2 regions of the Vibrio iocasae genome follow, and region 1 is predicted to be linked to the other one. Evidence: riboswitches for the same ligand, from Rfam matches in the RefSeq annotation. Region 1 holds a riboswitch; the other holds the start of a gene.
The links. Region 1 has a riboswitch for cobalamin ahead of SNR28_RS03435 (sirohydrochlorin cobaltochelatase). Riboswitches for the same ligand answer to the same signal wherever they lie in the genome.

Region 1 (9,612 bases):
TCTCTTTATCGATTTCCTTCACGCCCATCTCCGCAAGGTTAGTTGGAAGACCTACGCTAACGCAGAACTCGATAACTTCTTTGATCTCTTCTGCTGGTGCGTTCTCAAGAACCAACTGAGTGATCGTACCAAACGCTACTTTTTCACCATGGTATAGGTGGTGACACTCTTCAAGAAGCGTCAGACCGTTATGAATTGCGTGAGCTGCTGCAAGGCCACCACTTTCAAAACCAACACCACTTAGGAAGGTGTTTGCTTCTACAATGTTTTCTAGTGTTTTAGTTGATACACCTGCATCCGCAGCAGCTTTCGCAATGTAGCCCTGATCGATCAGCGTGTCATAACACAGACGAGCCAGAGTAAGTGCTGCGTTGGTCGTCAGGCCACCAGCCATGTTGCCAGCCTGAGCGGCCTTCGCGGCACGTGCTTCGAAGTAAGTTGCAAGCGCATCACCCATACCAGCCACAAGCAGACGTGTTGGTGCTTTAGAAATGATGTCAGTATCCATCAGAACCACATCCGGGTTACTTGGAAGCAGTAGGTACTCATCGAACACACCGTCTTCGGTGTAAAGAACAGATAGCGCACTACAAGGAGCATCTGTTGATGCGATAGTAGGAACGATAACGACTGGAAGATCTGCGTAGAACGCAACCGCTTTTGCTGTATCCAGTGTTTTACCGCCACCGACACCAACAATCATTTCACTGCCATACTCAGCGATCTTGCCTTTTAGTCTTTCTACTTCGACCTTAGAACATTCACCTTTAAACAGTTCAAAGTTAACTTCAACTCCTTGTGCTGCATAGCTGGTCGTTACTGCATCTTTTGTCAGACCCATTACAAAATCATCGGCAATAACCAGTGAGCGCTTGTTTGCGTAGTTTGCGATGTTCTTGATTGAGCCACTACCCTGAATGTACTTTCCAGGAGAAATAATGATGCTATCCATTGAATTTTCCTCTTTTAACTTTGTCGTTAAATCAATTAATTAAATAATAAAAATTGTCTACTTCTTAATGCTTACAACTTCTGACAGACCTCTCGGGCTATCATTAATTCTTCATTTGTATTGAGCACCAGAGTCGCAACCGTCGCGTCTTCAGTCTGGATGCAGGTGTCATTCGATTTGTTTTTAGCGGCATCAATTGCAATACCAAATGCAGAGAGCCCTTCGGTCACCTTGCTTCGAATCAATCTTGAGTTTTCGCCGATACCACCAGTGAAAATAAGTGCATCGATTCCACCCATCTGAACCATATAACTACCCACAAAATGGCGGATTCTGTCGACAAACATGTCCAATGCCAGTTGCGCCTTCAAATTGCCTGATTCCGCGGCCAGTTCTACTTCGCGGCAATCATTAGAAAGCTGAGAGATACCTAACAAACCAGACTCTTTGTTGAAAATGTCCTGAACCTCTTCATAGCTGGTCTCAAGCTTGCCTTGCAGATAACCCGATATAGAAGGGTCAATGTCACCACATCGGGTTCCCATCATGATTCCGGCTAAAGGAGTAAAGCCCATAGAAGTGTTAACCGATTCACCGCCGTCGATGGCACAGATGCTCGCACCACTGCCAAGGTGGCAACTGACGATTTTTAACTCTTCCAGTGGTTTGTTGAGTTGCTGCGTGCACAACTGTGCTACGTATCCGTGGCTGGTACCATGGAAGCCATAACGACGAATTTTATGCTGCTGGTATAACTCATACGGTATGGCATACAAGAAATGTTCTGGCTTCATTGTCTGGTGAAACGCAGTGTCAAACACAGCAACATTGCAGACATCCGGTAAGATTCGTTTAATCGCTTTAATGCCGGTTACATTTGCCGGGTTGTGGAGCGGTGCCAGTTCAATTTGGTTCTCAATCTCTTTTAGGACTTCATCGGTCACAACGGTCGCCTGGCTAAAACGCTCTCCGCCGTGGGCGACTCGATGCCCTACCCCAGTAATGTCTTTAAGATCAGCAACAATACCTAGTTCAGTTAACGATGTTAGCAAGCCATCAATGGCTGATTCATAGTCTAATATTGGTTTATATTGTGTGAACTCATGGCCCTCTCCGTATTTAACTGAGAATGCCGCGTCCTGCTTACCAATTTTATCTATTATCCCTTTTGCAATTACCTGTTCATTAGGCATTTCAAAAAGTTGAAATTTAATTGTTGAACTGCCTGCATTAACAGCCATTACAATATTACTCATCACTCCCTCGATATATTTAATTTATTTGTCTATTTCTTATAAACAATGATCAATTCAGGGTTACCAATATATCAATGATGGATAAAAATATTTCGCTGACTAAATCATACAACGATGGTAATAAATTACGCCCCATGCAAATATATTGTCATACCCCACAGCACCACGACCCAACCAACCTCCACAAAACATAAGGTTAGACAGCAACACCACAAGTTTTTGACTATTCAAACATTAAGAATTCATTGTCATTTAGGATTTTGGGAACTGTGATTAATAACAAATAATTACTATGCGAAGTGTGAATTTTAACCACGTAAAATGAGAGGCATTATCAATAAAGCAGTAAGTAATAAATTTATCTGCAATGGTAATATATTTATCATCAGCGAAATATTTTTATTAAATAACCATTTTTTGATTTTAATCACGGTTGATTAAATAAAGTTTAATGCATTATATTAACGCTTCAGGTGCTATGCTTTATGCATTCGCTTAATAGGGAATCAAGTTAAATTCTTGAGCTGTGCCCGCAACTGTAATTGGTGAGTCTTCAAATATAAGCCACTGGAGAAATCTGGGAAGGGAGTTTGTAAGGCGTAGACCCAAGAGCCAGGAGACCTGCCTGAATGTGTGTGGATTTCTTCCACCTAACGAGCGGGTTACTCGTGGTACATAAGCACACCTTTGCTAATGCCCGATGTTCATCCCGTAAGAGTTTACAAGCCTATGTTGGATCTAACTTACGGAACACTATAATGCTAAAACAAATTTCAACTTCTCTTTTACTAGGCGCTATTGCTGCAGCGCCTTTTGCTCAGGCATCTGATGCTAAACCAGAAGAAGCTAAAACCGCTATTGTTCTTGCCGCATTTGGCACGACTTATGACACCGCGGTTGGTTCTCTAATCGGTATTCAGGAAGAAGTAGAACAGGCGTATCCGAACACGCCTGTTCGTTTCGCTTTTACTTCTAATATTATCCGCAAAATCTGGCATCAAAGAGACTCTGATCAAGCGTACAAAGATGCCCACCCTGACATCCCGGCTAGCTTCTACGATGTAAAAAATATTCTGGGTACTCTGGCTGACCTTCAGAACGAAGGTTATAAAAACATCGTCGTTCAAACGACGCTTCTTACCCACGGTGAAGAGTTCATCGATCTTAAAGCGTATACCGATGCACTTAGCTCTATAGAAACCATCAAGCAGAAATGGAAGCCTTTCCATACCATCACTATTGGCCGCCCTTTAATGGGAACATGGGGTAAAGATTACGAGTATCGTCAGGACCTCGAAAAGCTAACCGTTGCGCTGAAAAGCGACGTTGAACTGGCTAAGAAAAACAATTCCGCTCTTGTCTACATGGGACACGGTAATGACCACCTCTCGACAGGCCTGTACTATGAACTGGGCGAGATGATGAATGAAGCTTACCCAGAAGTGAAAACATATGTAGGTCTTGTAGAAGGGCATCCTGGTTTCGATAAGATACTGGCCGATATGAAAAAAGATGGTGTTAAAAAAGTTACTGCCAAACCACTGATGGTCGTTGCTGGAGACCACGCAACTAACGATATGGCTGGTGATGAAGAAGATTCATGGAAAGTGATGCTTTCTAATGAAGGCATCAAAGTAACACCAGTCCTAGAAGGCCTTGGTAGCAACGATGCTATCCAAAAGATCTATCTTCAGCATCTGGTTGACGCAGCAAACGATGCAAAACTGGCGCTTAAGTAGGTAATGAAGTGAACGCAACCTCAGTTCCAAATAACACAGCATCAAAACCAGACACAGTATCCATACAAGTTGCTGTCTCGAATGAGGATGCGTTTATCGAAGTCCGGTCTCTTACCCGAAATTTTGGTAAGAGCCGGGCGGTTGATAACATGAGTTTTTCCCTTAAAAAAGGAGAAATTTGTGCCTTTCTCGGCCCTAACGGTGCCGGAAAGACCACAACGATAAAAATGCTCACCGGCCTGCTAGAGCCAGACTCGGGCAAAATTTTGTATGAAAGTCAGGAAAACCGTTCCGACAGACATGAACTAAGACGTTTAATTGGTGTTGTACCTCAACACAACAATATCGACAGAGAACTCACCCCTGCCGAAAACCTCCGTGTTCATGGGCTTTTGTACAAAATGCGAGGCAAAGACCTCGAACAAGCCATTGAAGAGAGTCTGGAGTTTGCTGGCCTGCAAGATCATAAAGAAAAACCATCAGGAAAACTCTCTGGCGGCATGAAGCGCAAGCTAGTGATCGCCAGAGCCCTGATGCACAAACCTAAAATCCTCTTTCTGGATGAACCTACCGTAGGGCTCGATCCCCACAGTCGCAGGAAGATGTGGTCTTTCCTGAATAAAATCAATCAGGAACGTAAGTGCACCATATTCCTGACTACCCACTATATTGAGGAAGCAGAACGTCTATCGGAAAGAGTTATTTTTATCGATAGCGGCAAAATCATAACAGAGGGAACCGCGGACACTCTGAAACAACAGCTCGGTCAATGTGTGTTGGATATTGAGTCAGAGGAGTTCACCCAGGAATTTTTTGATGACAGAGAGCAAGCACTTAAAAGGCTATCTCAAATTACACACGCCCCTGTAAGCATCAGGGAGACAACACTGGAAGACGTATTCCTTCATTTAACAGGAAAGAGGTTAGTCAAAAATGCTTGATGGTGTTGTAGGTATCTACTACCGGGAGTGTACTGTTCTCCGAAAAAAGCTAGTGCGAGTGGTTCTGGCAGCAGCCGTGCCACCGTTTCTTTATTTAATGGCCTTTGGCTACGGTGTCGGCAAGGGAACCAGTGTCGAGGGGCTGGACTACCTGACTTTCCTTCTGCCCGGCCTGCTTGCCATGTCAAGCATGAACCACAGCTACAATATCGCTACCGAGATAAACATCAGCCGTTTCTACTTAAAAATATTTGAAGAGTATCTGCTCTCTCCCAATCAGCGCTGGCAGATCGTGCTGGGTGAAGTCGCTTACGGTGTAACCAAGGGCATGATTCCAGTTGTAGTCGTCTCTGTTTACAGTGTGATTTGCGGAATTTCACTGCATTTTGGTATCCAGTTTTTGCTCGCTTTGGTCCTTCATCTGATCGCTTTTGCACTCATTGGCTTGATTGTCTCTCTGAAAATGAAGAACCACAGAGATCAGGCGACAATGAACTCATTTGTTATTACACCAATGATGTTCCTTTCAGGCACATTCTTCCCTGTCGATCAAATGCCGCTGTTTATTCAGTGGCTGGCAAAGCTGTCGCCTTTGACTTACAGCGCAGACTTGATCCGCTCATCCCTGCTAAATTCACCGTTTAACTATTCGTCTTTAGGAATATTACTGGTGCTAAACGTGGTATTGGTCTTTATCGCAACAAGAATTGTCTATAAGGTTGAAGCATGAAGTGGGGACTAGTTGGAATCTTCATAGTCGCCATGTTGTTGTCCATGTTAATTGGACCTAACTTCATCAACCCGTTAGACATGTCGGCAATTGAGTACAAAATTCTTACCGAGTTGCGAGTTCCTAGGGTACTGTTTTCAGCGGTTATCGGTGCAATGCTTGGGCTTAGTGGCAGCATCTACCAGCTCACGCTTAAAAACCCACTAGCAGATAGTTTCACTACAGGTGCCGCCTCGTCTTCAGCTTTGGGGGCCGTACTTGCTATCTCATTAGGTATGCCGGTTCATCTCATCTCTGTTTTCGCTTTTATCACTGGTATTAGTGGACTTGCCATGGTTTATCGAATGTCCCTGACCGGAGGGCGAATCAACCCGATCACCATGATTCTTGCTGGTGTGGTGATGAATGTGGTTTCCTCTGCTGTTATCAGCTTCTCTAAGTACTACTTTGAAGACTCATTAAACTCCATCGTCTACTGGCTGATGGGGGGAATATTTATGGTGAATGCAGAACGATTGATCATCTGTATTGTACTTTTTGCACTGGTCTTCGCTTATCTGCACCGAAACGCAATGAAGCTGAATATCCTAGCGCTCGATGAACATTCCGCGCAGAGCTTAGGCGTCAACGTTCACAGGCTACGATCAATTGTATTTATCGCCTCTACCCTGTTGGTGTCGGTAGCGGTTAGCTTTTCTGGCATCATCGGGTTTGTCGGCCTGATTGTCCCACACATTTCACGTAGCCTGTTTGGCAGCGATATGAAGCACAACATATTCTATTCAAGCCTGTTTGGTGCATTCTTGTTGATGGCATCCGATACGTTATCACGTGTAATTATTCCAGGAGGCGCCGAATTGCCAGTAGGTATCATGACTGCCATCTTTGGTGGCCTGTTCTTCTTCTACCTGTTAAAACGTCGCAGGGAGCACTTCTGGAATGGCTAACCTTACGATTAAAAATCTCAATTTTTCCCGCGGAGACTTCAAACTGAGTGTCCCGGAGCTGGAAATAAAGCACGGGGAAAAAGTCGCGCTAATGGGTGAGAACGGCTGTGGTAAAAGTACCCTGATCAACCTAGCAACTGGATTAATTGATGTACCCAAGAAATCGGTGTTCTATCAAAACAGAGCGATAGAGAAGATCCCTCATGCCGAGCGTGCCCGGTTATTCTCAGTACTTGCTCAGTTCTCTGATATCTCCTTCCCTTTTAGTGTTATGGAAGTGGCATTACTAGGTAGGTATGTGCACCTGACAAGCAATGATTTTCAGCAGAAAGATCGCGACATCACGCTTGATCTGTTAAAGCTGCTCGATATCGACCAGTACAAAGATAAGAGCTATGCCGATTTGTCAGGCGGTGAGAAGCGCCGAGTCATGATAGCCAGGGTTCTGAATCAGGAAGCGCCTATCATCTTTATGGATGAGCCTAACTCCAGCCTTGATATCAGGCACACGCTAGAGATATTTGAACACATGCATCGACTACCACAGACGGTGATAACTTCAGTGCACGATATCAATCTGGCTCACCGCTACTTTGATCGCTTCCTGTTCTTTAAACAAGGCAATCTAATCTACGATGTTCCGCGTGATGCGGTAACACCACAACTACTTTCTGAGGTTTATGATGTTACGGTATCTACTGATACTTCTAGCTTTAATTTTTGTCCCAACTAGCTACGCATACGAAAGAATTGTCCTTTTGGCTCCTGCTGCAGGAGACATTCTGATTAAGCTGGGTGCTCAAGACAAAGTTGTGGGCGTCACACGCAGTAATCACGACTTTCCAGATGCACTAAAGATAGGTTCCCATATCAAGCCAAATGTGGAGTTGCTAAAAGGGTTAGAGCCCGATCTGCTTATCATCAGCACAAACCGCTTTTTCTCGGATCAAATGAAGCAGCAAATCGATGCGGATGTCATTCAATACGATCCATATACCCTGAATGAGATTTTGGAACAAATCGTCAAGATAGGCAGGGTTGTCGATAAACAACAACAAGCAAAACAGTTGGTGGCAGAGCTGTCAGATATTCAGTCTCAGATTAAGCCTCTTGAGAACAAGCCAAGAGTGGTCTTTGAGGTAACCGAAAGTCCATTTATGGTTGCCGGACAGAAAAGCATTGTAAACGGAATCATCACTGCGGCAGGTGGCGAGCTGATTGCCCCCGGCAAACGTAAAGTCGTGAAGTTCAATGTAGAAAGTATCCTATTTGAAAACCCGGACTTTTATCTCTATCAGGTTGGCCCCATGAACAAAAGCCCTACACCACCGCTAAGCAGGCCAAATTACAGCATTATTGACAGTCAGATAATAAAAGTTGATCAGCTTGAATTTTCAAGAGCAACAACACGTTCCTTCTATCTCGCTCTTGAGATGAATAAGAAGTTTCAGGAATAAGCGGAATAATATCTTAACTATCCTCCTATGCACCTCACCATTTTGAATTAGACTTAGTTGTATCGTTAGTGATTACAACGTCATTACGGGTAGGTGCACATGGACGGTCAGATTGATTTCAGATGTTTGTATGAAAAGTGCCTGGCGGGCATTTTGTTAACTGATAGAGATATGAATATCACGCAGGCAAACCAATCAGCCTGTGAGCTCTTGGGCTATAACACATTTGAAGATATCGACCGCCTTAAAATCGACTCCTACCACATAGATTCATCCCACCAGGAACTCTTTAACTTTTATATAGAAAAAAGCCTGCTGAAGGGTAAACCCATCGTTGTGGACTTTCCGTTCTTAAAGAAGGGAGGAGACACAGTCTGGCTTAGTATTTCAGCAATAGCGATAGATGCTGGAGATAAGCCTGATCTGGACAAAGGTGTGGTTTGGACTCTGGTTGATATTTCCTCTCGTAAACAAGTGGAAGAGAAGTTGACCCACGAATCAAACACCGACTACCTAACCGGTATCAGTAATCGACGGCATTTCTTTCTCACTGCATCTAAGCAGATCAGTTTCCACGACAGAAATAAACGTACGCTATCCGTTCTGATGTTAGATATAGACAATTTTAAAGCAGTGAACGATGGCTACGGTCATGCCGTTGGAGATCAATCGATCTGCATGCTCTCTGATATCTGCCAGGAAAGCCTTCGACATGAAGATCTTCTGGGCCGCCTTGGTGGTGAAGAGTTCGCTATACTATTCGCAGAAACCTCCATTGAAGATGCGAAGATGATTGCAGAGCGCATTCGAATTCAGGTACAGAAAATGAGCCGCGAGATGAGCGGCCCGGAATTCACTATTAGCATTGGTGCTGCAGAACTTAGGGAAAACGACAACATCGATTCTCTGCTAAGCCGAGCCGATGGCGCACTCTACGTAGCAAAACATCGTGGTCGAAATCAGGTTGTCGATGTTCAGTAATTAGGCGCATGACTCCCCTCTCGTTTTTTCTCTACATTTGGACATAGAATCCAGGTATCAGTTAGTTAGATGAGAAAAAGATAATGATAGACTTTACAAAGGGCGAATGGATATTCGAGCCAAAATTACATAAGGTAACAGCAGAGTCGGTATCGATTACAACAGAACCTGAAACAGACTTCTGGCAGCGTTCATACTACGGCTTTAGAAATGACAACGCGCCTGCTCTGCAAGTAGAATCAAATGAAAATTTCACGTTCACTACAAAAGTCAGCTTTGAATATCAGGCTCAATTTGATCAATGCGGTCTGATTATTTATCTAGATAATGAAAACTGGTTTAAAGCCTCCATTGAGTATGAAAATGAACAATTTTCACGCCTTGGCAGCGTAGTCACTAACCTTGGTTACTCCGACTGGGCAACAACAGATATTCCGCTACCAAGTCATATCTGGTATCGCTTAAGCCGAAGAGGGCCAGATTTCCTGATTGAACATTCGGTTGATGGAGAGACGTTCAAGCAAATGAGGATTTTCCACCTCCACTCTCTAGGTGAAACCACTGCGGAAATGGGTAAATGTAACCCTCCTTTACCTGCAAGCAACTCAG
Region 2 (9,612 bases), on a different replicon from region 1:
CCCCGAGCCGTACCCGGGGTGGAATTTATAATGCCTTGTTTCGTGCTAGTTCCTTATTTTATAGGCTCTAGCAGTACGCCCGCCTCCATATGGTGGGTGTATGGGAACTGATCAAACAGAGCGAATCGTTTGATTGCGTGTGTTTCTTTAAGAATGTCTAGATTGTCTTTTAGTGTCTCAGGGTTACATGAGATATATAGAATACGCTCGTACCCCTGAACCATTTTGCATGTATCGATATCCATCCCTGCACGAGGTGGATCGACAAAAATGGTATTGCAGTTGTAGCTTTTAAGATCAATGTTCTGTTGCTTTAGACGACGAAACTCTCGTTTACCTTCCATTGCTTCGGTAAACTCTTCCGCAGACATGCGAATGATTTGTACATTTTCAATGTTGTTGGCTGCGATATTGTATTGAGCAGAATCGACTGATGGCTTAGCTAGCTCTGTTGCCAGTACACGCTCAAAGTTCTGAGCTAAAGCTAGTGAGAAGTTTCCATTACCACAGTACAGCTCTAGAAGATCGCCTTTACTCTCGTTAGTGCAATCTATCGCCCACTCCAGCATTTTCTGTGCTACTTCACCATTAGGTTGAGTAAAACTGTTTTCGACTTGTTGGTAGATATAAGGTTGGCCATTAACATTCAGCTTTTCAACAACGAAATCTCTGTCGAGAACGATCTTCATCTTACGAGCGCGACCAATAAGGTTCAGGTTAAACCCTTCCGATTCTAACTGCGCTTTTAGGTTTTTTGCATCTTCAGTCCACTGCTCGTCAAGCTGGCGGTGGTATAACAGTGATACAAGGATTTCACCACTGAGTGTGGATAGAAAATCTACCTGAAATAGTTTTTTACGAAGCGACTCTTTATCTTTAACCAGCTCTACTAATTTAGGCATCAAGTCGTTGATTAGTTTGCTTGCCGCCGGGAATTGGTCAACTCGATACTTTTCGCGAGTTTCCTGATTGAACATGATGTAATAAAGGTCATCACCTTCATGCCAAACTCGAAACTCCGCACGCATTCGGTAATTCTTCTCTGGTGATTCATATACCTCAAGCTCGGGAACACCATATTCGGAAAACAGCTCATTCATACGAAGCTTTTTTTCTTCTAGTTGTTCTTGATAACTTTGAGGGTTCATTTCAGGAATTGCCATATCGTTGCCTTACTCATTCGCACGGAGAGCGCAGATTTTATTCAATAGCAGGAGCATGTCCAGCTTTGTGTTGCTTTATTTAAAGTGTAATTCGATATACGCATGTATTATGACGATTTTTTATTATAGGAGGTTAACTTTCTATCTAGACACTTAATCAGTGAATAGATAGTATTTTCCCGATTGCTGATAGCGATGCTTTATATAAATCATTTGCATTACAGGGAATCCGGTGTAATTCCGGAACTGACGCGCAGCGGTAATAGAGAACGAACATCTTAGGTTAAAAGCCAAACACTGCTTGAATAAAGTGGGAAGTGAGATGCTAGGTAGTACGTGTTGTATTGAGCTCTTAAGTCCGAATATCTGACAGCAACGTTAAGTATAAAAATACTTGGAAAATTCTACGCGATTTAGGGAATTACAATGCGAAAATCATCTATAGCGATAGCAGTGGCATCGCTTCTTTCTTATACCTCATTTTCATACGCGCAAAACTCAGCTTCAGATGAAGAAACGATTGTCGTGTTTGGAAGAAGTGAAAATGTAAACTCTGTTTCAGATATTGCATCTAATATCGTTGTCATCGGTCAGGAAGAAATAAAAGCCAGTGGCGCGACCTCATTGTCTTCGTTGCTCCGTAGTCGAGCCGGTATCCAGATCTCTGACTCAAACTCAGGCCCTACGATAGCAATGAGGGGCTTCTCTGGTAGCCAAGCAGCACACAACACTCTAATCCTTGTTGATGGAAGAAAGCTTAACAAGCCAGATTTATCCGCCCCACAACTTTCTTCAATCCCGCTCAACCAAATAGAAAGCATTGAAGTAGTATCGGGTAGCTCTGGTGTTCTTCACGGTGATCAAGCTGTCGGTGGTATTATTAATATCATCACTAAAAAAGGTGGTGAAGTCACAGAGCTAAATGCATCTTTGGGAAGTAATAGCGCTTATGGTGGTGGAATTAATCTGTCCCGACAGATATCTGATACATGGAGTTATTCTTTATCTGTTAGTCAGGATAGTGATGAGAATTATCGGGATCATAATGACCGCGATACAGCGATGCTTCTGGCTCGTATCGACTATGCAGAACAAGATGAAGCTTTTTATACAGAATTCAGCTACTACGATAATTACCGTCAGTATGCAGGTAGCCTGTCAAAAACTAAATTCGAAGAAAATCCAAAGCAGGTGAACCCTGCAAACGCAAACGACTATGCTCATGAAATAACAAAGGCAGCTCGATTGGGTTATAAGCGTGATATCAATAAAGATTGGCTGGCTAAAGCGGATTTAAGTTTTGATGACACTTCCATAAACAGTATTGGTTGGGGCTCAAAAAGAGAAATAGATAGCATTCAACAAGCTGTTCAACTTCAGGCTGAAAGAGCTTTGTCAGTAGATGCAGGGAGGGGCAACCTCTTAGTTGGTCTGGATATTGGCCATTCCGACTATGACGCATCAACCAGAAAAAATAAGCAACTAATGTCTAGCTTATACTCTCAGATAAATTACCCCGTATCCAATAGCGTTACTCTTATTGGTGGCGGCCGCTACTCTAAAGTAGAAGACGATATTAAAGATTCGTCCACTTATGCTGGTGGAGCGACTCTCAAAGAGGATGCAACAGCACTAGAGCTCGGGGCAAATATCAAACCAAACGACAATACACGTTATTATGTTCGTGCAGAAAGCAACTTTCGTTTTGCTAAAGTTGATGAGCAAGCTTATACGTCTCCAGGGGTTGCTGGATTGAAACCACAAACTGGTGTTTCGATAGAAACGGGTGTTGACTATATCTGGGACGACTATTCAGTTAAATTTGATATATACAACTTAAAGCTTGAAGACGAAATAGTTTTCGACTCCAGTGCAGAGAAACCCGTGGGCGGTAACTTTTCCGGGGCGAATGTAAACTCTGATCCTACAGAAAGGTTTGGTGGAACATTCTACTTCGATGCCTATGTCACGGAAGAGCTAATGCTTGGTGCCGAGTATAGCTATGTAAATGCGGAATACAGCAAAGGTGACAACAAAGGAAATGATATTCCTTGGGTAGCAAGTCATTCAGGTAGAAGCTTTGCTAACTACGATTTAACTTTTAACTGGAAGCTGTTCGCAGAAGCCGTTTACGTCGGTGAGAAATATGAAAATGGCGATAGTGGTAATGTAAACGACAAGTTAGATGCATACTGGCTTGGAAATTTGGCGCTTTCCTATATTAACGAATCATTTCAGGCAAATCTGAGGGTTGATAATATAGCGGATGAAAAATATGCAGATTTTGTAAGCTATTCCAGTTTTGGTTCAGGGTACTACGTGGGGCATGGAAGAGAAGTTAACTTAAGTGTCTCTTACTCATTTTAAATAAACAGTTATAGGGGGTCGGAGTATTTCGGCTCCCTGTTGTTCAATAGCTGACTTGCTAAGTTGTCGAACAGTAGTATCATCGTGGGAAATTTCTTAGCTTCCTTTTAATCTTGTCAAATCTAGCCCAAACTTCCTCTAAAGTTTTAATCTTCGACTCTGGTGTCGGTGGCCTTTCTGTCTACAAAGAAATAAAAAGATTGCTGCCAAATTTAGAGTACATATATTTATTTGACAATGAAGCTTACCCATATGGTGAGCTACCCAAAGATGTGCTCATCTCTCGTGTCGAAAAGCTGGTGGTTAAAGCGGTCAAGCAAGAAGGTGTGGATTTGGTCGTTATTGCCTGCAATACAGCGAGTACTATCGTTTTACCAGTACTGAGGAAGGTGTTAGATATTCCGGTTGTTGGTGTTGTTCCTGCAATAAAGCCTGCTAGTCTTATCGCACATACAGCAGTTGGCCTGATAGCAACGCCCGCTACGGTTAATAGAGAATACACACACCAGCTAATAGAAAGCTTCGCTTCAGCTATGCCTGTTGAGCTACTTGGAACAACCAGGTTAGTTGATATGGCAGAAGAAAAGCTTTGCGGAAAAAAAGTCGATTTGGATGAGCTAAAGGAAGTACTTTCTCCGCTAGTGAACAAAATCGATGTTGCTGTACTTGGTTGTACTCATTTTCCACTATTAAGAGAAGAGATAAATCAGGTGTTTAATGAGCGAGTTGTTTTGATCGATTCTGGTGAAGCGATAGCACGGAGAGTTAAGTCTTTGTTACCCGTAATTGTAGGTCAGAGAAGTCATACCCGATTTAAGATATTTTGTAGTGCAGCTTTAACGGATAAAGCTGCACTAAACAGAGCTGTAGAAAAACTTAACTTTGCTCCTATTGAGATGCTTCCGATTCAGGATGTTTAGGATCGTTTGCAATACGCACTTTCAAGGTTCTCTGCATATAGTCGTTGTCATTTAATGCATTGATTGCTGTTTCAGCATCTGTACTTGCCATAACAACAAAACCAAACCCTCTCCTTTTCCCTGTGCGTTTGTCTTTCATTAGCCTTACAGCGAATACTTCTCCATGTTCAGAAAAGAGCTCACGAACGTTCGACTCGTTAGCCTTATATGGCAGATTGCCCACATATAGAGTTTTAGTTGATGGCTTGCCTTTTTCTTTCTTGTCTGTAGAGGAGTTAGAAAGTGAAAGAACGAAAGAAGTAGCGGCTACGCCAATGATGAATGAAATTGATGGTAAAGGTTGCTCTGGTGAAATCATGTAGAAGATAGCCGCACCAAGAACAGCTAAAGCAACCAGTAGAACAGTAGATTTTTTAGAGTTCATATAAGAATACAACTTTTAATAGTTAAATTAAGGATTAACGTTATTAACATAACGAACACATGAATCTTACGTTTATCCACATATGAATGCCAATGTAATGGTGTGACCGCCTTCAAATGTTGAAATTTTATCCAATAAACAAGGTATTGATTGTTTTTCCAACGCTTGGAAAAAAAATTGAAAAAAGATCTTGCACTAAAAAAGATCCTCCCTATAATGCCGCATCACCGACACGGAGTGAGGCGCTAGTCACACTTTGAGTTAGGAAAGAGAAAAAAGATTTTTTAAAAAGATCTTGACTCAACAAAACGGAAGCGTAGAATACGCATCCCTAACTGAGCCGCTAAATGGCTAAGTTAAATTGCTCTTTAACAATTTAAACCTATCAATCTGTGTGGGCACTCGTTGATGATAATCTAAAAAGATTTATCAATGAACTGAGTGACCAAACGAAATAACTTTATGTTATTCGGCACAGTCAATTCATTATCGTTCTGTTGGAACGATAATAGCTTTGAAATTACTTATGTAGTTTTGAAGTCAGTATTCATTGAGCCGCATCTTAGATGCAAAAAAACTTTAATTGAAGAGTTTGATCATGGCTCAGATTGAACGCTGGCGGCAGGCCTAACACATGCAAGTCGAGCGGAAACGACTTAACTGAACCTTCGGGGAACGTTAAGGGCGTCGAGCGGCGGACGGGTGAGTAATGCTTAGGAAGTTGCCCGGTAGAGGGGGATAACCATTGGAAACGATGGCTAATACCGCATACTCTCTTCGGAGCAAAGTGGGGGACCTTCGGGCCTCACGCTATCGGATACGCCTAAGTGAGATTAGCTAGTTGGTGAGGTAAGAGCTCACCAAGGCGACGATCTCTAGCTGGTCTGAGAGGATGATCAGCCACACTGGAACTGAGACACGGTCCAGACTCCTACGGGAGGCAGCAGTGGGGAATATTGCACAATGGGCGCAAGCCTGATGCAGCCATGCCGCGTGTGTGAAGAAGGCCTTCGGGTTGTAAAGCACTTTCAGCAGTGAGGAAGGTGGTGAGTTTAATACGCTCATCATTTGACGTTAGCTGCAGAAGAAGCACCGGCTAACTCCGTGCCAGCAGCCGCGGTAATACGGAGGGTGCGAGCGTTAATCGGAATTACTGGGCGTAAAGCGCATGCAGGTGGTTAATTAAGTCAGATGTGAAAGCCCGGGGCTCAACCTCGGAAGGCCATTTGAAACTGGTTAACTAGAGTACTGTAGAGGGGGGTAGAATTTCAGGTGTAGCGGTGAAATGCGTAGAGATCTGAAGGAATACCGGTGGCGAAGGCGGCCCCCTGGACAGATACTGACACTCAGATGCGAAAGCGTGGGGAGCAAACAGGATTAGATACCCTGGTAGTCCACGCCGTAAACGATGTCTACTTGGAGGTTGTTCCCTTGAGGAGTGGCTTTCGGAGCTAACGCGTTAAGTAGACCGCCTGGGGAGTACGGTCGCAAGATTAAAACTCAAATGAATTGACGGGGGCCCGCACAAGCGGTGGAGCATGTGGTTTAATTCGATGCAACGCGAAGAACCTTACCTACTCTTGACATCTACAGAAGCCAGCGGAGACGCAGGTGTGCCTTCGGGAACTGTAAGACAGGTGCTGCATGGCTGTCGTCAGCTCGTGTTGTGAAATGTTGGGTTAAGTCCCGCAACGAGCGCAACCCTTATCCTTAATTGCCAGCACTTCGGGTGGGAACTTTGGGGAGACTGCCGGTGATAAACCGGAGGAAGGTGGGGACGACGTCAAGTCATCATGGCCCTTACGAGTAGGGCTACACACGTGCTACAATGGCGCATACAGAGGGCTGCTAGCTTGCGAGAGTCAGCGAATCCCAAAAAGTGCGTCGTAGTCCGGATTGGAGTCTGCAACTCGACTCCATGAAGTCGGAATCGCTAGTAATCGTAGATCAGAATGCTACGGTGAATACGTTCCCGGGCCTTGTACACACCGCCCGTCACACCATGGGAGTGGGCTGCAAAAGAAGTAGGTAGTTTAACCTTCGGGGGGACGCTTACCACTTTGTGGTTCATGACTGGGGTGAAGTCGTAACAAGGTAGCCCTAGGGGAACCTGGGGCTGGATCACCTCCTTAACGATATAGATTGTGCATTGATGAGTGTTCACACAGATTGATTAGGTTTAGAAAGTAAAGAAGCAAACGTGGGTCTGTAGCTCAGGTGGTTAGAGCGTTCGCCTGATAAGCGAGAGGTCGGTGGTTCAAGTCCACTCAGACCCACCAATTTTACTTTATGCTGCGTTATGAAGCTCGTCGTGTAGTGAACTACACTTCCTCACTTCATGCCTTGCCTAAAGCAAAATAAGCAACACCACTAGATGGGGCTATAGCTCAGCTGGGAGAGCGCCTGCCTTGCACGCAGGAGGTCTGCGGTTCGATCCCGCATAGCTCCACCATCTTTAAGCATTCTTGCGAGTGTGTTTAAAAATGGTTTCGAAAGAAATCTTTGCTCTTTAACAATTTGGAAAGCTGACGAATAACAACAATCCCCATATCTTCGGATATGCGTTGTTATTCAATTAAAAGTTCTCAAATCCTATGTCTTTTAAAGATATAGGTACCAACACACATTCAAGTGTTCTTGGAATTTGAGTCCGGCAAAATCGAGTCTGCATCATGTATAAAAATTGCAGACAACTTTGGTTGTTTGATTAAACAATCTTAAAGGTTTCTTAGAAACTCTTTGGGGTTGTATGGTTAAGTGACTAAGCGTACACGGTGGATGCCTTGGCAGTCAGAGGCGATGAAGGACGTATTAACTTGCGATAAGCGTAGATAAGGCAGTAAAAGCCACTTGAGTCTACGATTTCCGAATGGGGAAACCCAATTGCATAAGCAATTATCATTAACTGAATACATAGGTTAATGAGGCGAACCGGGGGAACTGAAACATCTAAGTACCCCGAGGAAAAGAAATCAACCGAGATTCCGAAAGTAGCGGCGAGCGAAATTGGATTAGCCCTTAAGCTTTTAATGGTTCAGGTGAACATGCTGGAAAGCATGGCAATAAAGGGTGATAGCCCCGTAACCGACAAACCATTTTCAGTGAAATCGAGTAAGGCGGGACACGTGATATCCTGTCTGAATATGGGGGGACCATCCTCCAAGGCTAAATACTCCTGACTGACCGATAGTGAACCAGTACCGTGAGGGAAAGGCGAAAAGAACCCCTGTGAGGGGAGTGAAATAGAACCTGAAACCGTGTACGTACAAGCAGTAGGAGCCTCCTTTGTGGGGTGACTGCGTACCTTTTGTATAATGGGTCAGCGACTTATATTCAGTGGCAAGGTTAACCGTTTAGGGGAGCCGTAGGGAAACCGAGTCTTAACTGGGCGTTCAGTCTCTGGATATAGACCCGAAACCAGGTGATCTAGCCATGGGCAGGTTGAAGGTTGAGTAACATCAACTGGAGGACCGAACCGACTAATGTTGAAAAATTAGCGGATGACTTGTGGCTAGGGGTGAAAGGCCAATCAAACCTGGAGATAGCTGGTTCTCCCCGAAAGCTATTTAGGTAGCGCCTCGGACGAATACTACTGGGGGTAGAGCACTGTTAAGGCTAGGGGGTCATCCCGACTTACCAACCCTTTGCAAACTCCGAATACCAGTAAGTACTATCCGGGAGACACACGGCGGGTGCTAACGTCCGTCGTGGAGAGGGAAACAACCCAGACCGCCAGCTAAGGTCCCAAATTATTACTAAGTGGGAAACGATGTGGGAAGGCTAAAACAGCTAGGATGTTGGCTTAGAAGCAGCCATCATTTAAAGAAAGCGTAATAGCTCACTAGTCGAGTCGGCCTGCGCGGAAGATGTAACGGGGCTAAGTAATAAACCGAAGCTGCGGCTGCAATCTTTGATTGCGGGGTAGGGGAGCGTTCTGTAAGCCGTTGAAGGTGAATCGTAAGGTTTGCTGGAGGTATCAGAAGTGCGAATGCTGACATGAGTAACGATAATGGGGGTGAAAAACCTCCACGCCGGAAGACCAAGGGTTCCTGTCCAACGTTAATCGGGGCAGGGTAAGTCGACCCCTAAGGCGAGGCCGAAAGGCGTAGTCGATGGGAAACGGGTTAATATTCCCGTACTTCTTACAATTGCGATGGGGGGACGGAGAAGGCTAGGTGGGCCTGGCGACGGTTGTCCAGGTTCAAGTGCGTAGGCTTAAGAGTTAGGTAAATCCGGCTCTTTTTAAGGCTGAGACACGATGTCGAGCTACTACGGTAGTGAAGTCATTGATGCCATGCTTCCAGGAAAAGCCTCTAAGCTTCAGATTGTAAGGAATCGTACCCCAAACCGACACAGGTGGTCGGGTAGAGAATACCAAGGCGCTTGAGAGAACTCGGGTGAAGGAACTAGGCAAAATGGTACCGTAACTTCGGGAGAAGGTACGCTCTTATTGGTGAAGTCCCTTGCGGATGGAGCTGACGAGAGTCGCAGATACCAGGTGGCTGCAACTGTTTATTAAAAACACAGCACTGTGCAAAATCGTAAGATGACGTATACGGTGTGACGCCTGCCCGGTGCCGGAAGGTTAATTGATGGGGTTAGACTTAGGTCGAAGCTCTTGATCGAAGCCCCGGTAAACGGCGGCCGTAACTATAACGGTCCTAAGGTAGCGAAATTCCTTGTCGGGTAAGTTCCGACCTGCACGAATGGCGTAATGATGGCCACGCTGTCTCCACCC

Region 2: linked by a shared signal. The riboswitch ahead of SNR28_RS25825 (TonB-dependent receptor) and the one ahead of SNR28_RS03435 (sirohydrochlorin cobaltochelatase) in region 1 are both predicted to bind cobalamin.

Annotation. Positions count from the first base shown of each region.
Region 1 covers NZ_CP145310.1:749,601-759,212, reverse strand. The annotation lists gene SNR28_RS03445 (glycerol dehydrogenase) at 1-952, opposite strand, end outside; gene SNR28_RS03440 (acetate/propionate family kinase) at 1,024-2,208, opposite strand; cobalamin riboswitch at 2,663-2,852, shown strand; gene SNR28_RS03435 (sirohydrochlorin cobaltochelatase) at 2,967-3,947, shown strand; gene SNR28_RS03430 (ABC transporter ATP-binding protein) at 3,956-4,888, shown strand; gene SNR28_RS03425 (ABC transporter permease) at 4,881-5,618, shown strand; gene SNR28_RS03420 (FecCD family ABC transporter permease) at 5,615-6,565, shown strand; gene SNR28_RS03415 (ABC transporter ATP-binding protein) at 6,558-7,298, shown strand; gene SNR28_RS03410 (ABC transporter substrate-binding protein) at 7,324-8,022, shown strand; gene SNR28_RS03405 (diguanylate cyclase) at 8,122-9,003, shown strand; gene SNR28_RS03400 (DUF1349 domain-containing protein) at 9,087-9,612, shown strand, end outside.
Region 2 covers NZ_CP145311.1:3,471,610-3,481,221, reverse strand. The annotation lists gene trmA (tRNA (uridine(54)-C5)-methyltransferase TrmA) at 54-1,163, opposite strand; cobalamin riboswitch at 1,334-1,552, shown strand; gene SNR28_RS25825 (TonB-dependent receptor) at 1,590-3,530, shown strand; gene murI (glutamate racemase) at 3,644-4,450, shown strand; gene SNR28_RS25815 (RNA recognition motif domain-containing protein) at 4,419-4,874, opposite strand; rRNA gene SNR28_RS25810 (16S ribosomal RNA) at 5,455-7,006, shown strand; tRNA gene SNR28_RS25805 (tRNA-Ile) at 7,077-7,153, shown strand; tRNA gene SNR28_RS25800 (tRNA-Ala) at 7,251-7,326, shown strand; rRNA gene SNR28_RS25795 (23S ribosomal RNA) at 7,626-9,612, shown strand, end outside.